One region of the Shewanella sp. 10N.286.45.A1 genome, then DNA from elsewhere that is predicted to be linked to it. Evidence: riboswitches for the same ligand, from Rfam matches in the RefSeq annotation. Region 1 holds a riboswitch; the other holds the start of a gene.
The links. Region 1 has a riboswitch for lysine ahead of lysC (lysine-sensitive aspartokinase 3). Riboswitches for the same ligand answer to the same signal wherever they lie in the genome.

Region 1 (3,804 bases):
CAACACACTTAATGATAAGTAAAGTATGGGTATCTCACATATGGAAAACGTAAACTGTATTTTCTTCGATAAACAATAGGGACAAGAAGTTCCTTAACGATTGTCTTTTTTTGAAGTTTAAATGTTAAATAAAACATAGATCACATTTGGTACAGCCGTGTGGATTACTCTTCTATCTGTTTCAGATATGTGTAACAAAATATGTCATCACATGTATAATCAGTGCGAGTTAATCAACAGGACCTATTGTACTCGTTTTAGGCATTTGTTAACAAATGAAATGTTAACAAATTTACTGCAAGGTATGATTTAGATCACGTTGATATACCTAAGTTACTGATATTTATGGTAAGGTGGATTTGATTTACTGTGATCGATATCACGTGCCTAGGCAGCCTTAACGATTTTGCTATAATTAAAATCACTTCAATTGGAGGATTTGTTAGCAATGAACCACTCAGTAGAAAGACTTTGGCATGAATATCAGCAAACGGAATTCTTGTTCACTCAAGGTTTGTCTCCTAAAATTTCATTCGCAATCATCACAGCCCATAACCCCAAAGGTGAAACTCTGACCCCTAGTCAGAATCGATTGCTTGATCGAAAGTTACTGCAAGAGATCCTCGCTTTACGTCGTCCTTATCGGGCGATGGTTGGTGCCTCTCAAGATCGTAACCATATGGAAAAAAGCTGGGCTGTCGCGACGGATAAAGCTTCGGCGATTAAACTTGGCTGTAAGTTTAATCAAAATGCTATCTATTATGTCGAGTCAGATAAACTACAGTTGATCCCTTGTTTATTATCACAACAGGAAACTGCTCTCGGTGCTTTCTCTCCTAGAGTCAACGTTGTACATGAACTCCCTGATAGCGTGTAATACCAACTCGATTAAAGAGTAGCTCATTCTGCGGGAAGTAAAATCACTTTAAACCAGTCAGTGGCTTATCGCTTATCGCTTATCGTTGTTTTATATCGAAGGCCACATGCGCTGTATTAAGTGATTTCCCCCATGCCTTAAATATCAGCCGTAGGTTGTGAACGGTTCAGGACTTTCACTGCTACGTTGCATTGCCTCAAAAGGGAATAACCATTTCTTTAACCAATGCGCCTTGAATTGAAAGCCCTGAGAAAGCTCTGCATTGAGTATATTCCTAATGGAATGAGTATAATTCTAAAGTTGTACAGATTTTGTTTGACTTGCAGGCGTTAATTATATATTTTTCACTTTCTTGATTTTTATACAAATTAAGTACAGAAGAGGAGCGTTAACTAGGTAGTGAATGAAAGGGGACCAAGACCCCGAAGACCATTCATGAGGGAGATTAGCGCCGAGATATTAAAAGCTTTTTGGGACTGCTTTAAGTATCGGTCGTTCAGGTTGAATCCTGCCGATTGTCACCTATTTATTATGGTGGAGAGCTTCTGGTGACGATCGCTGTTTCCCATTAATGGGGTGCATATCTTAGCACCAGGCTCTTCGAACGAAGTTAGTTCGGAGCTTATTCATGTTAGTTTTTCAAAATACCTATTCTATGCAGATTCCATTTATCGTGGAGGCTGACTTATGTCTATAACCAATGGTTTAACGGTCGCCAAGTTTGGTGGAACCTCTGTTGCTGATTATGATGCAATGCATCGCTGTGCCGATATTATTATTAATAACCCAGCCACAAAAGTGGTGGTGGTGAGCGCTTCAAGTGGCGTAACCAATAAGCTCGTAGCATTAACTCAAGCAACAACTACTCCAGAGCAGAGCAAACAGCTTATTAAGCAGATTGCTTCAATTCAGTATCAGATCCTCGACAGACTGGGTCATCCAAGTGATGTTGCAGCAAAAATTGACGCAGTGATTAGCAATATATCGGTTCTAGCAGAACGTCTAGTGCTGAGCCGCAGTAAAGCCGTTATGGATGAAATACTATCTCAAGGGGAGATGTGCTCGTCGGTATTCTTTGCTGCTGTATTACGTGAAAAAGGTGCTTCAGCTGCTGCATTCGATGTGCGACAAGTGATGCGAACCGATAGCCATCATGGCCGCGCTGAGCCGCAAATAGAAGCTATTGCCCAACTTGCAGAAATGCATCTTACGCCACTGTTGAGTACTCAAGTGGTTGTCACCCAGGGTTTTATTGGCGCTGATGAAGAGGGTGCTACAACCACTTTGGGGCGTGGAGGCAGTGACTATTCAGCTGCACTATTAGCTGAAGCACTACGGGCAACAGCGGTTGAGATCTGGACTGATGTCGCTGGGATCTACACCACTGATCCTAGACTGGCACCGAACGCTAAACCTATTGCTGAAATTAGCTTTAATGAAGCTGCAGAGATGGCGACTTTCGGCGCTAAAGTATTACATCCTGCCACTATCCTTCCAGCGGTTAGACAAAAAATACAAGTGTTTGTTGGCTCGAGCTGGGCACCAGAGCAAGGCGGAACTTGGATCCGTCATCAGGTGTCTGATGAGCCTGTTTATCGCGCCGTAGCGGTAAGAAGAGATCAAACTTTGCTAAACCTCCACAGCCTTCAAATGCTTCATGCTCAGGGGTTTTTGGCTGAAACTTTTGCTACCTTGGCAAAGCATAAGATCAGTGTCGATTTAATTACTACTTCTGAAGTGAATGTGGCACTAACTTTAGATAAAACCGGCTCTGATTCTAGTGGTCATGGTTTATTAAATGAGTCGCTATTACAAGAGTTGTCACAGCACTGTCGAGTTCGCGTAGAAGATGGTTTAGCACTTGTTGCTGTTATTGGTAATCGAATTGCTTCAACTGCGGGTGTATGTCGCAGGGTGTTTGAGGTGCTGGAGCCACATAATGTACGCATGATCTGCCAAGGTGCTAGCCCACATAACCTATGTGTATTAGTAGAGGAAGCTGAAGCCGCTGATGTGGTCCGCGCATTACATGAAAATTTGTTTGAATCATAATAGCTGTTGAATATATGTCGCTGTTGAAGCAAGGAACTGAGTACACATGATGCATTTCACCCGATCTAGCCTTAATGTTGGCGAGCTTGCAACAGGGCAAGAACTAAGCATACCTGTGTACCATCTTGCTGCTAAAGACCCTGCTGCACCGAGTGTATTTGTACAAGCAAATGTCCACGGTGCAGAAGTGCAGGGAAATGCCGTTATTTTCCAGTTAATGAAACAATTGGAAGCTATGGATGTGCGCGGGGAAGTGACTCTGTTACCGCTTGCAAACCCATTGGGGATTAATCAAAAGAGTGGTGAGTTTACCCTTGGGCGCTTTGATCCGATTACTGGGGTTAACTGGAACCGAGAGTATCTTGAACACTCAATTGATATCTCTGCATTTTATCAGCAGCATTGCCAATTAGACGATGCACAGCTAAAGCAGCAATTTAGGCTGGCTTTGTTGGCATCATGTGAGGCGCATTTAGCCAATCCGTGGGGAGTGACGACAGGAAAAAGACTCGCTGTCACATTGCAAGCTTTAGCGCATCAGGCCGATATTGTGATTGACCTGCATACGGGGCCAAAATCTTGTAAACATCTTTATTGCCCTGAATACGATAGAGACGCTGCAAAGTTCTTTTCTATTCCTTATAGCTTAATCATTCCCAATGGTTTTGGCGGCGCGATGGATGAAGCGGCATTTTGTCCTTGGTGGGCACTGGTTGAGCATGCTGCTAGTCAAGGGCGGGAGATCTCTGTTCCAGTTGCGGCTTTTACACTTGAGTTGGCAAGTCAAGAGCGCATTGATATGCAAGATGCCTTGGTCGATGCTCAGGGGATTTTGGCTTATCTCAGTTATCGCGGGGTGATTTCGGAAAAAGTCG
Region 2 (3,804 bases), on a different contig from region 1:
ACTTACCGGTTTCAAGTTGGCCAATCACGCCCGCTATCGTCCAAGCAAACAACAAGATGTAGATGGCTGGTAGCATAGATTTAGCGCCCTCAACCACACCTTTAACGATCATCTTCTTATCAACGCCTTGATAGATAACCAGTGCAAGAGTAACCACAAGACCAATTAAGGCACCAAAGAACAGTGAAGATCCCACATCAGTATTCTCAAATGCACCGATTAAACTAAATGCTTCGTTCTTAGCTGCGAGGGCGTCGCCGCCACTGCTAACCATAAAGTAAAAAGTAGCAAAAACTAATACTGTAATAGGTAAGAACAAACCAATTATCTTGCCAGTATCGGCTTCAGGCAGATCTGAGTTTGCTCCAGGAGGTAATCCTTTAGTTTCGTCATAAAGGTTACCCTTTTGCGCATTAAGCTCATGCTGGCGCATCGGACCAATATCCAGCCCCATCAAAGCAACACAAAGTAGCAATAACAATGCAAAAATAGCGTAGAAGTTCATCGGGATCATCTGTACAAATGTGCTTAGATGCCCTGAGTCGGTAAAGCCATGAGCCGTTAAAATGCCACCGATCAACGCGATAATATAAGCACCCCAGCTTGATACTGGCGAGATCACACAGATAGGTGCTGCCGTTGAATCAAGTAAATAGGCTAATTTACTACGAGAAATATAGTATCGGTCGGTAAGTGGTCTTGCGACACTGCCGACAACCAAACTATTGAAGTAGTCATCAATAAACACTACACAGCCAAGGAACATGGTGAGTAGTTTTGCATCGCGTTTATTACGAATATGGTTACGAGCCCAATCAGCAAACGCTCGGGCTGCGCCACTCACAGTGATCAATGCAGTGATCATTCCCAGTAGCACTAAGAAACCAAGAATATATAAGTTCCAGCTGTTGAGTGCACCGTCATCCCACACGAGCCCCATCACCTTTTCACCCACATATTGAGCAGTATTGGCTGCAGAAAAATCTGTCAGCAATAGTGCGCCCAGCAGGATCCCTACTCCAAGAGAAAGTAAAACACGACGAGTTAACATCGCCAGTACGATTGCAACTACCGGAGGCAGCAACGAAAGTGCCGAATCGGCATAGCTTAAAATTGTCATTTAATTATTATCTTCGCTAAGTACGAATGGAGGCCGACTGAACTGGTGGGAGTTAGCGTTGAAAGCTGATTACACCTGTCCTATCAGTAGCGCTCCACAGTAATATCGATGTTCGACATCGATATAAATCTTCTTATCTTCCGGATAAGAAATACTATGGCAGTGCTGTTCCTATTTGGTAACAGCCCCAGCAACAAGCCCCGATATGCTATGTCACTTCGGCATCAAATCCTTTCTCAACAAGTCATAGGTATCACCCTACTTGTCGGTACTAATATTAAATGCACCTCTACTTCTAAGGACGCTAAATAGACAGAGCTAATTAACGTGAATGACATAAAAACATAAGCGGCTTTAGGGATGCTACCCTAAAGCCGCTTATCGTGACACAGATCTCAAATATTACCAACTCAAACCCATTACCGATAACAGCGCCACAACCATCAAGTTACAACTGATTGTTTTTTAACTGTCATCAATAAGCTAGCTAATAAATTAAAGCTGTTCTAAAAGCTGAGGTACAGCTTCAAACAGATCAGCTTCTAATCCATAGTCAGCAACTTGGAAAATCGGCGCCTCTGGGTCTTTGTTGATTGCTACAATCACTTTTGAATCTTTCATACCAGCAAGATGCTGAATCGCACCAGAGATGCCAACTGCAATATACAGATCAGGTGCTACGATTTTACCCGTTTGTCCCACTTGCAGGTCGTTAGGCACATAACCCGCGTCGACTGCTGCACGTGAAGCACCTAGTGCACCACCCAGCTTATCTGCTAGTTGCTCCAGCATACCGAAGTGCTCGCTGTTACCTAAAGCGCGACCACCAGAAACAATAACACCAGCGCTACCGAGTTCTGGACGTTCAGATTCCGTTAGGCTTTGAGAAACAAATTCAACTTGTGGTGCAACTTCTTGTGAAAGCGTCACTAGATCTGCGCTGCCATCAGTTGCTACTGCATCAAATGCACTTGAGCGAACTGTCATCACTTTCTTATCATCTAAGCTTTGCACCGTTGCTAATGCATTACCTGCATAAACTGGGCGTACGAAGGTGTCGTTACTGACCACTTCTATCACTTCCGATAGTTGGTTGACGTCAAGCAATGCTGCAACGCGTGGCAATATGTCTTTACCGTGACTTGATGCAGCGGCAAGAACATGCTCGTAGTCTGCAGCAACTTCAGTGATGACATCAGCGATGTTTTCTGCCAAACCATTGGCATAAACGGCCGCATCTGCAACCAAAACATTACGTACACCATTTAGCTGTTGCGCGCTTTTAACTGCATCACCACAGTTATGACCAATAACCAGCACATCAATGTCACCACCAATGGCTTGACCACAAGCAACAACTTTAGCGGTATCCAGTTTAAGACTGGCGTTATCGTGTTCTGCTAATACTAAAATTGCCATTAGATCACCTTCGCTTCATTCTTTAACTTTTCAACCAACTCTTCTACAGAAGACACCATCACACCCGCACTACGTTGAGCAGGCGGGGTAACTTTAATAACGTTTTGATGCGCTTTTAATGTCACATCAAAATCAGCAGGAGTTAGCGACTCAAGCGGCTTGCGCTTTGCCTTCATAATGTTAGGCAACTTAGCATAACGAGGTTCGTTTAGACGTAAGTCAGCAGTGACTACAGCAGGTAAAGGCAGCATCAGCGTTTGTAAACCACCGTCGACTTCGCGGGTTACGGTGAGCTGGTTAGCATCAATCTTTACCTCAGAGGCAAATGTTGCCTGAGGCATTTTGCCAATGGCAGCTAACATTTGACCAGTTTGGTTGTTATCACTGTCAATTGACTGTTTACCTAAGATAACTAAATCAGCCTGCTCTTTTTGCTGTACAGCATGGATAAGTTTGGCCACCGATAACGGAACTAGGTCTTCATCGGTTTCGATATGAATAGCTCGGTCAGCCCCTAGTGCAAGCGCCGTTCTCAACTGCTCTTGTGACGCTTTAGGGCCAATACTGAGTACAACCACTTCAGAAGCGTTACCCGCTTCTTTCAAACGAACAGCTTCTTCTACTGCAATCTCACAAAACGGGTTAATCGCCATTTTAAGGTTTGCGGTATCGACACAAGTATTGTCAGCATTAACCCTGACCTTAACATTGGCATCGACGACACGTTTTACTGGCACCAATACTTTCATAGGGCTTCCTTCTTACGTCTCTTAATGAACGGGATTGTGTGAATAGCCACTTATATAGCACAGTCGCTATTACAGAATTTAGAGTCACTTTACGTGCTGTTGACGTTAACGTCAACCTAGAGTCGAACACCTGTTCATATTTATCTGTTCATCAACAGAGTATTTACCTTATATCTATACTTTTTCATGAATATAACAAGCCTTTTCCAGTTAAATTATAATTAATCCTTTTTAATTATTAATAAAACTAAAATAATATTTGATCCTTATTGAAATAGTTTCTATTATTTAGCCAGAATATATAAATCCATATCAATTTTTTTAATCGGACTTAATCATTATGAGCGAATTTTTAGATATTTTGACCCACGGTCGCCGTTTTAAAGCAGCTGTAAAAGAGTTATCTCTTGAAGACTTGAAAGAAGTTTCAGTAAAGCTAGAAAAAATCATCGAAGAAAAAGCATCTCAAGCAGAAGCTGAAAGCGAAGCAATGGCTGAGCGTAATGCTAAAATTGA

Region 2: linked by a shared signal. The riboswitch ahead of AB4238_RS04860 (Na+/H+ antiporter NhaC family protein) and the one ahead of lysC (lysine-sensitive aspartokinase 3) in region 1 are both predicted to bind lysine.

The regions. Positions count from the first base shown of each region.
Region 1 is NZ_JBFRMK010000147.1:19,039-22,842, forward strand. It holds gene AB4238_RS12080 (DUF3293 domain-containing protein) at 449-877, shown strand; lysine riboswitch at 1,248-1,430, shown strand; gene lysC (lysine-sensitive aspartokinase 3) at 1,565-2,929, shown strand; gene AB4238_RS12090 (succinylglutamate desuccinylase/aspartoacylase family protein) at 2,979-3,804, shown strand, end outside.
Region 2 is NZ_JBFRMK010000050.1:40,792-44,595, reverse strand. It holds gene AB4238_RS04860 (Na+/H+ antiporter NhaC family protein) at 1-1,120, opposite strand, end outside; lysine riboswitch at 1,200-1,420, opposite strand; gene AB4238_RS04855 (electron transfer flavoprotein subunit alpha/FixB family protein) at 1,616-2,539, opposite strand; gene AB4238_RS04850 (electron transfer flavoprotein subunit beta/FixA family protein) at 2,539-3,288, opposite strand; gene AB4238_RS04845 (H-NS family nucleoid-associated regulatory protein) at 3,629-3,804, shown strand, end outside.